Regions from separate parts of the Jeotgalibaca dankookensis genome, predicted to be linked through region 1. Evidence: predicted binding sites of a transcription regulator. Region 1 holds the regulator's gene; each other region holds the start of a gene.
The links. Region 1 encodes Rex, which represses fermentation and respiration genes when NADH is low (regulators of the CRP and FNR family bind a similar motif). Its sites were predicted from a motif close to TTGTGAANTANTTCACAA; they were not measured.
Positions count from the first base shown of each region.

Region 1 (4,512 bases):
AACATCATCCGCGATGATTAATAGTGGACGTCCTTCTTGAAGGATTTGTTCCAGTAAAGGAAGTACATCTTGAATATTTGAAATTTTGCGATCGGTAATTAAAACATAAGGCATATCTAAGTTTACTTCCATCTTGTCGTTATCGGTTACCATATATTGTGATAAATAACCACGGTCGAATTGCATTCCTTCAACAACGTCTAACTCGGTTTCAATCCCTTTTGATTCTTCAATCGTAATGACACCGTCGTTGCCAACTTTTTCCATCGCTTCTGCAATCAGTTCGCCTACTTCTTGAGAACCTGAAGAAACTGCTGCAACTTGTGAAATAGACTCTTTTGAATTAACAACTTGCGAAATTTCAGCAAGACCAGCAACTGCTTCTTTGGCCGCTAATTCAATCCCGCGGCGAATGCCAACTGGATTTGCGCCTGCGGTAACGTTTTTCAAACCTTCCCGGACAATGGCTTGTGTTAAAACAGTCGCTGTTGTTGTCCCATCTCCGGCAATATCGTTGGTTTTAGATGCAACTTCAGATACAAGTTGCGCTCCCATATTTTCAAAGCGATCTTCTAGTTCAATTTCTTTGGCAATAGTCACACCATCATTAGTAATAAGAGGTGACCCATAGGCCTTCTCCAAAACAACATTGCGCCCTTTTGGTCCTAAAGTTACTTTAACAGTATTTGCTAACATATCTACACCGCGCAGTAACGCTGCACGTGCGTCTTCAGAAAACTTTATATCTTTCGCCATTTTTTTCCCACCTTATCAAATTATTGGTTTATTAGTCTACAATCGCAACAATATCAGATTCTTTAACTACCAGATAGTCTTTCCCATCATAAGTAATTTCAGTTCCAGCATATTTTTCAAATAAGACCTGGTCACCGACTGCTACTGTCATTTCAATCTTAGTACCTTGATCGGTTACAAGACCTTCGCCAACTGCTACAATAACGCCTGTTTGCGATTTTTCTTTAGCAGATGATGGTAAGACAATACCGCCTACAGTCTTTTCTTCTTCTTTGTTAACTTCAATAATGACACGGTTTGCTAATGGTTTTAACACAAGTATCCCTCCATATGTTTCTTGAATTTAACATTAGCACTCTATCAATATGAGTGCTAATCTACTTTTATATCATAATCAAATAAACAGGATATTGCAAGCAAAAGAAGTTTTTTTTTACTGACTTATGTTATACTTTTATTCAAAATCATATTTCTATATAAGAAAGGTTTAGATTAATGAAAAAACAACGTTCGACTGCGACACTGATAATTTATATTTTTATAGCCGCACAGTTTTTACCGATTCCACTTCTCTACGCTTTTCCAGTGGAACAACGGATTGAAATGAGTTTGACGCTCTCTTTAGTTGCTTCTTTACTTGCAACTGTTGCAATGATTTTTATTAATTTACGTAGAAAGTGGACACCCGAAGATTCTTTATCTAAAAAGCCTTCTTCAAGTTTGGGGAAAGTTATCTTGTGGGGAGTAGTTGGATTTATAGGTGCAATTTTAATTCAATACCTTACGTCAATTATTGAAATTATTATCTTTGGTATCACGCCTGAATCTGCTAATACAGATCTTCTATTGAACTTGACAACGGAGTACCCTTTGCTTGTTTTTTCAATTGTTATTTTTGCACCCGTCACTGAAGAATTTGTTTTTAGAAAAGCCATTTTTTCTCAGCTGAATGTCACTGCAATTGGAACGGTCGGGTCAGCGGTCATTTCTGCGCTACTTTTTGCAATCATTCACTTTGATGGACATATGCTGGTATACGCATCGTTGGGGCTTTGGTTTTCTTACCTTTATTATAAAACCAATAATATTTTTACATCCATGCTAGCCCATGGACTAATGAACAGCTTTGTCGCTTTACCTTTGTTTTTCCCACAGTTAGTTGGCTAGTCTGAAAAACCCATAGAAAGGATTATTATGAACTTAAAAAATATTTTAATACAAATTATTGTTAAACTTGCTTTCGCTGTCCTTTTCATTTATTTTGCTGTAGACAGCGTCAATACGTCGGGTTGGGGTTTTCTAACTTGGATTAGTATTTTCTTTGCAACTAATAATATTGCAACAGGCATCCAAATGCTCATTGCTTATTTCAAAATAAAAAATAGCTTAGATAAATAAAAAAGAATGTCCTCACTCTTTCACGGGAAAGGTGAGGACGTTCTTTTTTAAGAGATATCATTGTCCAAGAAATAGATTAGTGTTTGCAGTTCATTGGTTAAATCTACGTTTTGGATGCGAACATTTTCTGGAACCGAGAGACGGATAGGCGTAAAGTTCATAATGCCTCTTACTCCGGCTTCAGCAAGTTTATTGGTAGCGGTTTGCGCTACTTCTTGTGGAACGGTTAAAATTGCCACGTCAATTTGTTGGATACGTAACTGTCCAATCATTTCTTCCATGGGGTAAACAGGAACACCGCTCACTATTTTACCAACGATATCTGGTTTTACATCAAAAGCAGCACTAATCCTGACGTTATTACTTAAATGAAAGTTATAATTTAATAACGCTTGCCCCAACTTACCAACACCAATTAAGGCCACATTCGTTAAATTATCTTGGTTCAACGTTTTACTGAAAAAGTCTAACAAGTACTCAACTTCATACCCGTAGCCTCTTTTTCCAAGGGCACCAAAATAGGAAAAATCACGCCGAATTGTTGCACTATCAACCTTTACGGCTTCACTCAATTCTGTTGAAGAAATTCTTGTTTTACCTGCATCATTTAAGTAACGAAGATAGCGATAATAAATAGGTAAACGACGCGCTGTTGCTTTGGGTATTTCGTTTGCTGGCTTCATTTTTTCTCTCACTTTCTATTTTAATTTCGTAATCAGATATTCAATTTATCTCGATTTAAAAACTATTATGTTTTGTTATTATAGCACGTGTTTGTGAAGATTACACGAAACTTGGCCTCTTTTTTAAATTTTTGTGAAAAGAAAGTTAAAAATAAAGTTATTTTAACAACCTTAGTAAAAAAAAACGTGCAGACTTCACAATCTTGTAAGTCTTTACATGATTGTTAGTTAGGGAGAAACCACTAATTATGATAGAATAATAATGCATATTAGAGAAAGTAGAGGAACGGATAAAATGATACTATTACAAGGCCAAAGCTTGGCCCGTTTTTTCGGTCCAACCGTCCTATTTGAAGATATCCAAATCACCATACAAGATAACGAGCGGATTGCTCTAGTAGGAAGAAATGGCGCTGGAAAATCAACCTTATTAAAAATATTAGCGGGAATCGAACCGCCGGATGTAGGATCAGTAGCAAAAAAGAAAGAAGTAACCATCGGCTATTTAGATCAGCATAGTGCAGTTGATTCCAATAAAACAATCTGGGAAGAGATGCTAACAGTTTTTGACCCTGTGATTACTTTAATGGATGAAGCGGAAAAAGCTGCCATGCGCTTAGCTGATCCGGCTGTTATTAATGACCCAGAGGCGATGGATTCAGCGTTAAAACATTACGATACCCTACAACAAAAATTATTGAAGCAAGACGCTTACGGCTACGAATCAGAAATTCGTTCAGTCCTACACGGCTTCAAATTTTACGAAGAAGATCTAAACCGTCCCATTTCACAACTTTCTGGTGGACAAAAAACACGTTTAGCCATGGCAAAAATTCTCTTAGAAAAGAATGATTTACTGATCTTAGATGAGCCAACCAACCACTTAGATATTGAAACGTTGGCTTGGTTAGAAAATTACTTATTGGGTTACCGCGGTACCTTATTAGTCGTCTCCCATGACCGTTATTTTTTAGATAAAATCGCAACGGGTGTTTACGAAATCAGTCGCCACCAAATCCACCACTACAAAGGAAATTATTCTTTTTACCTACAAGAAAAAGCAATTCGCTTAGAACTCGAAATGAAACAGTACGAAAAACAACAAGATGAAATAGCCAAATTAGAAGACTATGTCGCTCGAAATCTCGTTCGTGCTTCTACAACTAAAATGGCTCAAAGTCGTCGAAAGCGATTAGAAAAGATGGATCGCCTTGATCGACCAAAAGGCGATGAGCGTTCAGCACGTTTTTCCTTCGAAACTAAACGTGAAAGTGGGAACGTTGTGATGACATTAGAAGATGCGGCGATTGGGTATGACGGCACGGTCCTTTCTAATCCGATTAATCTAGATTTGCGCAAACATCAAGCCGTTGGAGTAGTGGGCCCGAATGGAATTGGTAAGTCCACTTTATTAAAATCGCTCATCAACCAACTGCCTTTAATTGAAGGAAAGCTTAAGTTTGGGACAAATGTTGATATTGGTTATTACGATCAAGAATTAAGTAATCTTTCTAGAAACAAAACCGTTTTGGCTGAAGTTTGGGATTTGCATTCTACTATGAATGAAAAAGATATTCGTAGTATTTTAGGTAGTTTTCTTTTTACTGGTGAAGATGTTGAAAAAACGATTGCTTCACTTAGCGGTGGTGAAAAAGCGCGTGTTGCCTTATGCAAA
Region 1 is NZ_CP019728.1:2,080,233-2,084,744, reverse strand. Features, by position in the region: gene groL (chaperonin GroEL) at 1-756, opposite strand, end outside; gene groES (co-chaperone GroES) at 788-1,072, opposite strand; gene BW727_RS10355 (CPBP family intramembrane glutamic endopeptidase) at 1,252-1,923, shown strand; gene BW727_RS10350 (YdiK family protein) at 1,951-2,154, shown strand; gene BW727_RS10345 (redox-sensing transcriptional repressor Rex) at 2,202-2,837, opposite strand; gene BW727_RS10340 (ABC-F family ATP-binding cassette domain-containing protein) at 3,133-4,512, shown strand, end outside.

Region 2 (4,512 bases), 790 kb from region 1:
CTAATAATAAGTGTTTGATCCATTCGCACTTCCACATTGCGCGAGAAATTCTTACCGAGTAAGATGAGTGACCAGTATCTTAGCACTAAACCCATAAAATAGATGATTAACCCAAGTATTCTGAACAAGAAACAATCTATTATTAAAATACTCATAAAAAACATACTTGCATTTAAAAGAATAATCGCAATTATAGCAATAAAGATGACTGAGTATGTTTTTTGTTCTGATTTTATATCTTTATCTAAAGAAGGAAATAAGAGGAACTCGCCCAACCATAAAATCGTAATGATTATAAATATAAAATTCAATCTTGAAATCACTTCCTCTCGTGAGTTGTAAAAACCAATAAGCGAATTCTAAATCTATCCTAACCTTTAAAAACTTGATAATAATTCCGTATAATGCCACTATTGATTATAGTAGAATTTAAACAAATAAGATAGGACGTGCTTATTATGAATAAAATTGGCTATGCAATTGTAGGAACGGGTTATTTTGGTGCTGAATTAGCTAGAATTCTAACCAACTTAGAGAATGCCGAAGTGACTGCTGTATTAGATCCTTACCATGGCGAGGCCATTGCTAAGGAATTGAAATGTGATGTGGAAACAGATTTAGACACTTTATATGAACGAGAGGACGTACAAGCAGTCATCGTTGCTAGTCCAAATTACCTTCATAAGGAACCGGTTATTAAAGCAGCCCAATACAAGGTTCATGTTTTTTGTGAAAAACCAATCGCTTTATCTTATGATGATTGTGCAGAAATGGTTCAAGCTTGTAAAGAAAATCAGGTTATTTTTATGGCTGGACATGTCATGAATTTCTTCAATGGTGTCCGAACTACTAAAAAGTTTATAAATGAAGGAAAAATTGGCGACGTTCTTTACTGTCATTCCGCAAGAAATGGATGGGAAGAACCACAAGACACAGTCAGCTGGAAAAAAATACGTAGTAAATCTGGTGGCCACTTATACCATCACATCCATGAACTTGATTGTATTCAATTTATTCTTGGAGATCCAATCTCGGCATATATGACTGGTGGTAATGTTGCCCATAGAGGTGAAGATTTCGGTGATGAAGATGACATGCTATTAATCAATTTGGAGTTTGATAATAATCGATACGCCATTCTAGAATATGGTTCAGCTTTTAGATGGAGTGAACATTATCTATTGATACAAGGCACTGAGGGTGCTATCAAAATAGATATGCAAGATGTAAAGCTAACCTTAAAAACAGAAAATTCCGAGGAATATTATCTCGTACATGAAACCAAAGAAGAAGATGATAATCGAACTGCCATCTATAAAGGGAATAAAACAGGTGGTGGTATTACTTATGGTAAACCTGGAAGTAAAACACCTCAATGGCTCTATACTATCATGGAAAGAGAAATGGAATACTTTCACGGATTACTACAAGGTAAGGAATCATCAAAGGAGTTTGAGCCGCTTATCACAGGCGAAGCTGCAAAATCAGCCATAGCTACTGCGGATGCTTGCACCAAGTCCTTAAATGAAAAACGCAAAGTTTATTTATCTGAAATTGTTTAGTTTAATGTGATAGTCATTAAATAATATAAATAAAAGTGGTTGGAACTTATGTCCCAGCCACTTTTTCTATCTTTAGTTATAATTGCGATTCAAGGATAAATTATATTTTATCTGTTTTACTGTAATGAAGGGGTAATGCTACAAATAAAAATGCACCAATAAAATTACCAATCGTTACAGGAATAAGGTTCCAGAGCCACCAGTCAGCCATACCAATGTCAGCCCCAATTAACATTCCGATGGGAATAATTGACATATTTACAACGGCGTGCTCAAAGCCTTGCGCGAAGAAGATTAAAATTGGTAACCACATTGCTGTAATCTTCCCGATTGTAGATTTAGACATAAAAGACATAATTGCTCCCAATGCAACCATCCAATTACATAGAATTGCTTTAACGAAAACTAATACGAGACCGCCTGCCCCAATCGATTGATAGAATAAAGTTTTATTTTCGGCAACTAAAATAATTTTTTCAATCAAAGGTGAGGTCGTAACAGTACCAAAACTTGTCACAGAAATACTAAATAAAGCAGCATATAAAAGCCCGCCTATTAAATTTCCAATAAAAGCCCAGGATAGGTTATGTATCATGGGTTTCAAAGTTGTTTCTTTTCTGAAATATGCAATTGGTAAGATTGCAAATGATCCAGTTACCAGTTCCAAATTCAACAGCAAAATCATTACAAAACTTGTTGGAAAAAGAATGGCCCCCACAATATCAAGTCCAGTTTGTGTCGATGCCGTCAATGCTAAGGTCGTCGCAAAACCTAGTAAGGCACCAGATAGAATGGCCCCTATTAAAATAACTTTTTTTGAAAGATTCGCTTTTTTACCTCCTGCTAAAGCAATCGTCGCTACTGCTTCATTAGGGTTTACGTAATCCATTTGTAGCCTCCTTATATAACGTTTTTGAACGCTATTTTTTATTTTAAAAAACCTTATCCGTTTGATAAATAAAAAGAATAAGATGCCTTAAACATTGTTAACTTTAGCACAAACAATTAAATTTTCATACTCTTTTTACATTATTTTATCCTTTGGGTACTCCTACAATTAATTTATCTTCAAAAACACGATAAATTCCTATAAATTCACTATCTTCTTCTAGAGTTGTCTTACCTTTAACAAGTACAAATTCAAAAAAGTTTTGCTCATCATTGTATACGTAGAAACGAGCGAAGACGTCCTCCCCTAAATCTTTTTCTTTTTTCAGGTAGGAAAATGTTACTTCTTCAGTAAAAGATTCAAAAGGATTATCTGCATATAGAGGTAAGGAGAGATCCACTGGATTAGTTTTTCGCTGTTAATTGTTTTATAGTCAGAATTGCGAACAGTTCGAGACATTGTTCATGGATAAAACAATCGTTTCGTTAGACTTCTCATTGATTTGCCAAGAATTTCTTTCGTAAAATTCCATGTTTAGCTCCGCTTCACCCATCTCCTTCCCATTATCGGCAATAATATTTTTTTCATAAAAATCAATCGCTTCCTCCATAGAAGACCAATTTAACTGAGGCATTTCGGAAGTTGTTTGGCTAGATTGTAAAGAAATACCTTGGTTGTTTTCAGCTTTTAGGGGTAAATAGATACCCAAAGTAACTGCTGTTAGAGCTAATATTAGAGCTGGATTTTTCATTTCTATCCCTCTTTTCTAATTAACTAGTATCATGCCTTTGCCTGAAAAAAATATGAAGATGACATAAAATCTAAAAAGACTTTATGCCACCCCCATATTTTCATTCATAATAAAATTTAAATTCTTTCGCTTGAAATGGACAAAGTCACGGCGCCCATTCCGAATAATAATGTGACTACTCCCGTAATCATACCAACTATTGGAATCACTCCTAAAGCAGAAACTATAGTTAAAGCTAATAGAAATAGCCAAAATAATCGTGTTGAAGGCCATTGCAATCGTTCTTGTATCCATACGCCTATTGAAACTGAAACAATAATCTTAGAGACATACAATGTGATTCCATAAAGCATGAGTACTATAAAGCTTAACGGTATACCAATAACGGTTAACATGAGTAAAATAGCTAACAGTGGAATCACAATAATTGCTATAGCTCCGAACCCTAGCGTTTTAAGTGGTGATTGGAGCAGCTTTGTTGCTAATTTTACCCAGAAAGTTGGCCGTAATAGATGTACTAAGAGCCATATAACCAAAGCAGTTCCAATGCTAAAGAGAACTTTATATAAAACTGCCATAGTAAATAGAGCCGTGGAAGTATCCTCAGTTGGTTGTCTTTCAATTTTTCTCCAAGTAGTCTCGCCCCTCACCTGAGAATTTTCTGTCAAATCAGCTTGTTTTTGGCTACTATAGGTAAGGTTCCCATCAATTTCCCCACCAATAGTGAGTGAATCACTCGAACTCGTCAAATCACCATTGATTACTCCATTTTGGTAAACAGATGCACCACCGACAAAAACATCCTTTTTAATAACTGCTTCTTTGTCAATAAAAATATTTTGACCTGCTAGGAAAGAACTCCCTTCTGTTTGAGAATTTACTCTGACCGTTGCTCCAGCTAGATAAATGGAGTTTTCTACAACACAGTTTAAAGTAACGTCTTGTCCCGCTATAAAGACACTCCCATTTACTTGCCCGTTTATAACGGTGCTTTGACCCATGACGAATAAGTCACCATCAATTGTTCCATTTATTTCAATGTAGCCGGCCGTAACAAAGGTCGTTCCATTAATATCACCATCGACGCGAACATTTTCTCCTGAAAGAAAACTCGTGCTGTCTAGTGTTTCCCCACTCTCAATAACAATGTTATCACCAGAAATACTTTCCGCTAAGACATGTGACAGAGGAACTACAAAGAGAATAAACAGAAATAGAAGTGCGAAAATAAATTTAACTTTCGACATGAGCGCACACTCCTTTACTTTATCCTAAGCGGCAGTCAGCTTTATTCTTATATGTCTATTATA
Region 2 is NZ_CP019728.1:769,798-774,309, reverse strand. Features, by position in the region: gene BW727_RS03750 (methyltransferase family protein) at 1-155, opposite strand, end outside; gene BW727_RS03745 (Gfo/Idh/MocA family protein) at 459-1,562, shown strand; gene BW727_RS03740 (formate/nitrite transporter family protein) at 1,663-2,451, opposite strand; gene BW727_RS03735 (hypothetical protein) at 2,597-2,851, opposite strand; gene BW727_RS03730 (hypothetical protein) at 2,885-3,202, opposite strand; gene BW727_RS03725 (DUF8173 domain-containing protein) at 3,319-4,449, opposite strand.
Region 2: a site for Rex is predicted at 2,546-2,563, ahead of BW727_RS03740 (formate/nitrite transporter family protein). Genes of this name have one in related genera too.

Region 3 (4,512 bases), 910 kb from region 1:
TCCAAGAGTTCAAGGTGTTGCATTGACTGGTTCAGAAAGAGGCGGCTCTACCGTTGCTAAAGTAGCAGGAGAGAACCTTAAGAAAACAACGTTAGAACTCGGTGGAATGGACCCATTTATTGTTTTAGATGATGCGAATATGGAAGATGTGGTTGATATCGCATGGCGCTCCCGTCTTTATAATAATGGACAAGAATGTACATCATCAAAACGTTTTATTGTAATGGAAGATGTTTATGATGAATTTGTTGAACAATTGAAACACAACTTTAGTAAAGTGAAACCAGGTGATCCATTAGACCCAGATACAACGTTGGCACCAATGAATACTAAAAAGGCTAAAGAAAAGTTACAAGACCAAGTCAATGAAGCCATTGAAGCAGGGGCAAAAGTTGTTTATGGAAATGAACCCGTAGACTTACCTGGTCAATTCTTTATGCCAACGATTTTGACTAACATAGATCGAGATAACCCAGCACATACAACTGAAATGTTTGGACCGGTTGCAGTTGTCTATAAAGTAAAAACAGAAGAAGAAGCAATTGAATTAGCAAATGATTCTTCTTACGGATTAGGTGGTATTGTATTTGCTAGTGATAGCGAACACGGTGCTGAAGTAGCGGCTAAAATAGAAACAGGAATGGTATTTGTCAATAACATCCGTTATTCTTTACCTGAACTGCCATTTGGCGGAGTCAAACGCTCTGGTTTTGGAAGAGAAATGAGTAGTATTGGTCAAAAAGCTTTTGTTAATGAAAAATTAATTGTTAAAGCAGACCGACCTGATATGGATAACCTCGCGGGTGGGCTAGTCGCCACACAAGAACATAAATAAACAATTTGCTATCTCTGAAAAATATTGTGAGACATCACCTCTTAAACAGTTAGACTCAAAGGCTGACTGTTTAGAGGTGGTATCTTTTTGAAATGAAATGATAATAATTGGATATCTGTTTAAAATTGAAAGGAGCTTGTACTCATGAAATTAAAAAATAAAGTTGCTATTATTACTGGTGGAGCTGGAGGAATTGGTCGTGGAATCGGAATGGCTTTTGTAAAGGAGGGTGCTACAGTAGCCATTGTCGATTTGGATAAAGAATCAGGTGAACGTGTTCTTAAAGAATTACAGGAATATTCTCCAGATTCAATCTTTATTCAGCAAGATTTGAGTAAACGCGACGAACTACCAAGTATCGTAGAAAAAGTTGCTGATGCATTTGGTAAAATTGATATCCTTGTCAATAATGCGCACGCTTCGAAGATGGCTTCCATTGAGAAAACGACACAAAAAGATTTAGATCTTTCTTTCAATACCGGTTTTTATCCAACCTTCTATTTGATGCAAGCGGCTTTACCTTATCTAAAAGAAACAAAAGGTAAAATCATTAACTTCTCATCCGGTGCTGGTATTGAAGGGCACCCTAACCAAGGCCCATACGCCGCAGCAAAAGAAGCAATCCGTGGTATTAGTCGTGTCGCTGCTAATGAGTTTGGTCAATTCGGTATTAATGTTAATATAATTTCTCCTATTGCAAAATCAGAGGGAATTATGGAATGGGCTGAAAATAACCCAGAAATATACGACAATATGCTAAAAGGTATCCCAATGGGTCGCATTGGAGAAGTAGAAGAAGATATTGGTCGCGTAGCAGTGTTCCTAGCAAGTAAGGATTCAGACTACATCACGGGGCAAACGTTGATGGTTGATGGTGGCTCAATTAAATTACGTTAATTAAAGAAAAGTGTTGACCAATCTAAAAGCGATTGGTCAATTTTTTCTTTACTTTATAATTAGCTCGTGATAATATTAACTAGTAATCATTTGTGAAATAAAACACAAAGGGGTAATCAGTTTATGGAAAAAATGAAAGCAATTGTCGTAACACCAGAACAAGGAACAGAAATTGTTAAGAAGAAGCTTCGTCCACTAAAATCAGGAGAAGCACTTTTGAAAATGATATGTTGCGGTGTTTGTCATACTGATTTACATGTAAAAAATGCAGATTTTGGCGATGTGTCTGGTAGAATTCTTGGACATGAAGGAATTGGTGAAGTCGTTGAAGTAGCAGACGATGTCACAAGTCTAAAGGTAGGGGATCGCTCAAGTGTTGCTTGGTTTTTTGAAGGCTGTGGCCACTGTGAGTATTGTACAACCGGACGTGAAACCTTATGTAGAGAAGTTAAAAACTCTGGTTATACAGTCGATGGCGGAATGGCCGAGTACTGTATTGTAACGGCAGACTATTCCGTGAAGGTGCCAGATGGTTTAGATTCAGCACCAGCTAGCTCAATCACATGTGCAGGGATAACCTGTTATAAAGCGATTAAAGAAGCAAACCTTATTCCAGGCCAATGGATTTTAATTTCTGGCTTAGGTGGACTAGGTAATTTAGCTGTTCAATATGCTAAGGAAGTATTCAACCTAAAAGTTATTGGTGTAGATATTAACGATACCCAATTAAACTTTGCAAAAGAATCTGGAGCAGATATTTTAATCAATCCACTTCACGAAGACGTTGGAAAAGTTGTGCATGAAAAGGTGGGCGGTGTTCATGGTGCCGTAGTAACCGCTGTGGCCAAATCAGCCTTCAACCAAGCCGTAGATGCGCTTCGTGCTGGAGGGACGGTTGTAGCCGTTGGTTTACCTTCTGAATCAATGGATTTATCTATACCACGTTTAGTACTAGATGGTATTGAGGTCAAGGGTTCATTAGTTGGAACACGTCAAGACCTAGCTGAAGCATTCCAAGCAGGAGCGGAAGGAAAAGTTATTCCTAAATGCGAAATGCGACCAATGGAAGATATTAACGAAATTTTTGAAGAGATGGAAGCTGGAAAGATTCAAGGACGTATGGTTCTTGAACTCTAAAAGAAGGCTTTTAAAAAGCATACTAGTCATACATCAAATAGAAAATTAAGGAGCAGAATAAACTGCTCCTTTTTTTATCGTTAATCGCTTGCTTCCTAATCAAATTTTTTCAAATATAAAGATAAAAGTTCTAAGCCTTTTATCAGCGTTTCTTTTTTACAACAGTAACCCAGACGTGCATGACCTGGATAGTCAAAGGATGAGCCAGGAACCAGTAAGACGCCAGTTTCTTCCAGTAAATCAATACAAAATGACTGATCATCTTGTGGAATATCTAATTTAATAAAAGATGTCGACACATAGTATGGCGAAACAAGACTGACGCGCGGTTCCTTTTCTACCCATTGATTTAAAATTTCTAAATTCTCTTTAACAATTTTACGATTACGTTCTAAAATCTTGTCTTTATTTTTTAAGGCGTGTACAGCTAGTTCATCTGATAAGACACCACCGCAAATCATTGTATAATCACGATATTTACGAAAAATATCTGCTAATTCTTTCGATGAAGCGGTCCAACCGATACGAAGGCCCGGAACTGAGTAAGTCTTTGATAAGGAATTTGTTGAAATTCCTTTTTCATAGAGGTCTGCAATAGAAGTAAAGTCTCCTTCATGAGTTAAGGGTGAATAAACTTCGTCAATTAAAATATAAGCATCAACTTCTCTAGCCATATCAACAATCGCTTTTAGAGTAGGGGTATCTAAGAGTGTTCCAGTTGGATTATTTGCACTGTTCAAACAAATCACTTTGGTTTCCGGCTTTAGCTTTGATTTTAATTCGTTTAAATCTAATTGCCACTGTTCTTCTTCTTTTAGTTCGACAAATTCCACGTGAGCACCAAGAGAGCGGGGAATATCATAAAGCTGCTGATAGGTAGGCAACATGGAGACCACATGATCGCCTGGTTCAATGAGTGCATACAGAGCCAATAAGTTAGCCCCGGTTGCTCCATTTGTTTGTAGAATATTCTCTGGTTCTACCTGTTTATAAAGAGAGGAAACTAGTTCTTTAAAAGAATCAGAACCTTCTATCCAACCATAATCTAAAGGTTTTTGGCTAAGACCTCCAAAAAAATCCTTCACAGTAGTCCCATCCAATCCAACTAATTCCTCAAGCGTTAAGGCTTCAACTGAACTTTGAGAGATATCATAGGTTGCTTTCTTCTCCCATGTATTCAGCCATTCTTCAACGCCGAAATGTGCAATTTTCATTTCTTTTTCTCCTTTACACTTGAATAAATCCAGTGGCAATTAATCCAACCGTCAAAACGGCTGCCATACTAATGACTACCATGGTAAATTTTTCTAAATTATTTATGATACGGTTATTTTCCTTACAAGCCTTTATAAAAAAGTAAAAACCAGGTAAATAAGCAATGCTACACATCAATACATAAGAAAAACCGGCTAATGTAATGCCAATTAACTGGAAGGCAGTCGCGACAACACCAATAAATAATTGTTTGTTATCTTTTTGCTCATAGGAATATTTTATTTGGTAAATTGCAACCAGTAAGTAACAAATTAAAATAGCTGCTGTTGCAAGCGAGTATGCAAATTCATAGGCATAATCTGTGATTAAGAAAGTAAGCAAGAAAAGATTCGTTAAAGTAGCGGAGAAAAACAATGAATAGGTTGGTG
Region 3 is NZ_CP019728.1:893,413-897,924, reverse strand. Features, by position in the region: gene BW727_RS04340 (NAD-dependent succinate-semialdehyde dehydrogenase) at 1-835, shown strand, start outside; gene BW727_RS04335 (SDR family NAD(P)-dependent oxidoreductase) at 980-1,732, shown strand; gene adhP (alcohol dehydrogenase AdhP) at 1,865-2,869, shown strand; gene BW727_RS04325 (aminotransferase) at 2,965-4,083, opposite strand; gene arcD (arginine-ornithine antiporter) at 4,097-4,512, opposite strand, start outside.
Region 3: a site for Rex is predicted at 1,823-1,840, ahead of adhP (alcohol dehydrogenase AdhP). Genes of this name have one in related genera too.

Region 4 (4,512 bases), 610 kb from region 1:
GAGATATTTCCTCGGGATTACAACCCCCGACAAAGGAAATAATTCAAATCGAAAAAATTACAGAATCTAAGGAAAAAAAATGGTTGCGGCAGGCTATTATAGGAAGTACTATTCTAGAACGCCCAAAACATTAATTTTTAATTAATGGCATAGATTTGAGAAAGGCTAATCCTCTATGGGTTAGCCTTTCTATTCTGATTATCTCTGTAATAAAACTTCAATATATTCTATAAGGGGAATATGTTATACTAAAATACAATATGTTTTACAGAAAGGAATAAATAGAGTGACTGAACCAGCAATTACATACAGATTGATTAAAGAAGAAAAGCATACCGGAGCAAGATTAGGTGAAATTACGACACCACATGGAACGTTTCAAACACCCATGTTTATGCCTGTTGGTACGCTCGCAACTGTTAAGACAATGACTCCTGAAGAATTAAAAGAGATGGGCTCACAAATTATTTTGAGTAATACTTACCATCTGTGGTTACGTCCAGGAGCAGAGCTGATAGAAGAAGCAGGTGGACTTCATAAGTTTATGAACTGGGATCAAGGTATTCTAACCGATTCAGGGGGATTTCAAGTTTTTTCATTAGCAAAAAACCGTAAAATTACAGAAGAAGGTGTACATTTTAGAAATCATTTAAATGGATCGAAAATGTTTCTATCACCTGAAAAAGCGATTGATATCGAAAATAAATTAGGCGCAGATATTATTATGAGTTTTGACGAGTGTCCACCATTCGATGAAAGCTATGATTATATTAAAGCTTCTGTTGAACGAACAAGTCGTTGGGCAGAAAGAGGTTTAAAAGCCCATAAAAAAGCAGATACGCAGGGTCTTTTTGGAATTATTCAAGGGGGCGGTAATAAAGATTTACGTTTGCAGAGTGCTCATGATTTACTCGCAATGGATTTTCCAGGTTATTCAATTGGGGGGCTATCTGTAGGTGAAACTAAAGAAGAAATGAATGCTGTTCTAGATTATATTACGCCGGTCATTCCAGCTCATAAACCACGCTATTTGATGGGAGTAGGAGCACCGGATTCGTTAATTGATGGCGTTATTCGAGGAGTTGATATGTTTGATTGTGTCTTGCCTACTCGGATTGCGCGTAATGGTACATGTATGACAAGCCAAGGTCGTTTGGTTGTTAAAAATTCTAAATATGAACGCGATTTTCGTCCGCTAGACGAAAAATGTGATTGTTACACATGTAAAAATTATACACGAGCTTATATTCGCCATTTATTTAAAGCAAATGAACTACTAGGAATGCGTTTAACGACTTATCATAATCTTCATTTCTTGCATAATCTAATGAGTAATGTACGTCAAGCGATTATGGATGATAATTTGTTAGAATTTCGAGAAGCATTTATGGAAGAATATGGGTATAATAAAGAAAATGCTAAACTGTTTTAATAATTTATGTTATGATTTCTCATAGATTATTAATTGAATATATTAATGGAGGTCAATAGTTATGAATGGTATTGTAATGTTAGGTTTTTATGGACTTTTATTTGGAGTCATGTATTTCTTGATGATTCGTCCACAAAAAAAACGTGCTAAAGAAACACAAGATATGCTAAGTCAAATGAAGCCAGGGGATAAAGTTGTCACAATTGGAGGACTTCACGGTATTATTGATGAAGTTAACGCAACCGATAATACAGTAACGTTGGACTGTGAAGGGATTTTCTTAACTTTTGAAAAGAGATCAATTGCTCGTATCAAAGAATCTGGATTAGGTGCAACCGTAAGTGACCCTATTGTTGACAGTCAAATTGAAGAATAATGTTTTTGCAGTAATGGAGTGAGAAGCGAATGGCTGAAGAAAAACCGGATTATTATGAAGAATTACTCCCATGGTTTGAATTGAAGGTGTCTGAATTTTCTAAAGAAGGCTATCCAAATATTGAAACAGAAAGTATCTATCTTTGTTTTAAAAACTTTGTATGGAAGCATACGTTACCGGAACATTATTATCAACGCGTATTCGATATCATGAAATTTAGTGCAAATCAATATTTCGATTATGAATCACTAGAAGCTCAAATCTATAATGTCTCTTCTTTAGAAGATATTGACTTTAATGATTTCTTATAAAACAATGATTTAAGAGACCGTAACGGGTCTCTTTTTTATTTGATAAAAGCGACATGTACTATATTTGCACATCATGTATAACGATTCACAAACTTTAATTGGCTATATAAGTTGTCAATTCAAAAATGAAAACGCAATCAGTGTTTTTCATTGTGTATATGTGAAAGTAATCACAATAGACTATGTACTCTCTGAAGGTGCTGATATACAATGTTCTTGTAGAGTAATTAATAAATTATTAGGAGAGATCATGATGGCTAACAATACAAAAACAGATGTAAAAACGTTATCAGCTACTGAATCAGTCTCAATATTAGCAAAAAAAGGAAAAGAAGCTCTTGCAATACTTGAAACCTTCAATCAAGAACAAGTTGATAAAATTGTTCACGATATGGCTATTGCTGCTCTAGATAAGCATATGGAACTCGCTAAACTTGCTGTAGAAGAAACAGGACGTGGCGTATACGAAGATAAGTGTTTGAAAAATATCTATGCTTCCGAAAATATATGGCATGCAATCAAAAAAAATAAAACAGTTGGAATCATCGAAAATAATGATGTTGATCAAATAATGAAAATAGCTGCACCTTTAGGTGTTATTGCTGGAATCATCCCAACTACAAATCCAACTTCGACAACTATTTTCAAGGCTTTAATTAGTATGAAAACAAGAAATCCTATTATTTTTTCTTTCCATCCAAGTGCAGAAAAATGTTCTGCTCGTACAGCGGAAATTCTATACCAAGCAGCTTTAGATGCTGGTGCTCCTGAAGGATGTATCCAGTGGATTGAAAATGTCTCGATGGACAAAACCGCTGCGCTTTTAAACGATCCTGATGTTGCTTGCGTTCTTGCTACAGGCGGATCTGCAATGGTAAAAGCTGCTTATTCAACAGGAAAACCAGCTTTAGGAGTTGGTCCTGGGAACGTTCCGGCATACCTAGAAAAATCAGCAAATATTCAAAAAGCAGTGAACGATCTAGTTTTATCAAAAACGTTTGATAACGGCATGATCTGTGCTTCCGAACAAGGCGTCATTGTAGATAAAGAAATTTACGAAGAAACGAAAAAAGAATTTTTGAAACGGAATGTCTATTTTGTAACAAAAGCAGAACTTCCTCAGCTAGAAGATGCAATGATGCGTGAAGATCGCATGGGTGTCAAAAGTAATATTGTTGGAATGCCTGCTACAGAAATTGCAAAATTAGCCGGAATTAAAGTGCCAGAGAAAACGAAGATGTTAATTGCAGAATTGGACGGCGTAGGTGCTGATTACCCTCTTTCACGAGAAAAGTTATCTCCCGTTTTAGCAATGTTGAAGGCAGATTTCACTGAGCACGGATTTGATTTGAGTAAACAGATGTTAGATTTAGATGGTTTAGGCCATTCAGCATCCATCCACACCAGAAGAAACGAATTAATTGAAAAATTTGGGAAAGAAATGAAAGCTTGTCGTATATTAGTAAATTCTCCATCAGCACAAGGTGGAATTGGTGGTTTATACAATCATAATATCCCATCGCTAACATTAGGGTGTGGCTCATATGGACATAACTCTGTATCAGGAAATGTTTCAGCCTTTGATTTGTTAAACATTAAAACAATTGCTAAAAGGAGAAATAATATGCAATGGATGAGAGTGCCTGACCGGATTTACTTTGAAGAAAATTCAATTCGTTACTTACGTGATATGCGTGGAATTGATCGCGTATTTATTGTTTGTGATGACGGGATGATGAAATTAGGGTATGTAGATAAAATAATTGAACAATTAAAACAACGTAACACTCGCGTTTCTTACACAATTTTCTCTGATGTTGAACCGAACCCTTCTACAAATACAGTACAACGAGGAACAGAAAAAATGCGTGATTTCAAGCCGGATACAATTATTGCAATCGGGGGTGGTTCACCGATGGATGCTGCTAAGGCAATGTGGTTATTCTACGAGCACCCAGACAGTAATTTCTTTGGAGCAAAACAAAAGTACCTAGACATTCGTAAACGTACCTATAAAATTGAACCAATGACCAAAGCACAGTTAGTGTGTATCCCAACGACATCAGGTACTGGTTCTGAAGTTACGCCGTTTACAGTTATTACTGATAGTGAAACAAATATTAAATACCCACTGGCAGATTATGCTCTTACACCAGATGTGGCTATCATAGACCCACAGTTTGTCTATAGTGTTCCCAAAGTTGTTACCGCTGATACAGGTATGGACGTTCTTACACATGCAATTGAGTCATATGTATCAGTCCTAGCAAGTGATTATACAAAAGGGTTAAGTCTCCAAGCAATTAAACTAGTTTTTGATCACTTACATCACTCCTATGAGTACGGAGATCAAGAGTCACGCGAAAAAATCCATAACGCCTCTACAATTGCTG
Region 4 is NZ_CP019728.1:592,036-596,547, forward strand. Features, by position in the region: gene BW727_RS02900 (hypothetical protein) at 1-134, shown strand, start outside; gene tgt (tRNA guanosine(34) transglycosylase Tgt) at 287-1,432, shown strand; gene yajC (preprotein translocase subunit YajC) at 1,494-1,808, shown strand; gene BW727_RS02915 (post-transcriptional regulator) at 1,838-2,119, shown strand; gene adhE (bifunctional acetaldehyde-CoA/alcohol dehydrogenase) at 2,373-4,512, shown strand, end outside.
Region 4: a site for Rex is predicted at 2,278-2,295, ahead of adhE (bifunctional acetaldehyde-CoA/alcohol dehydrogenase). Genes of this name have one in related genera too.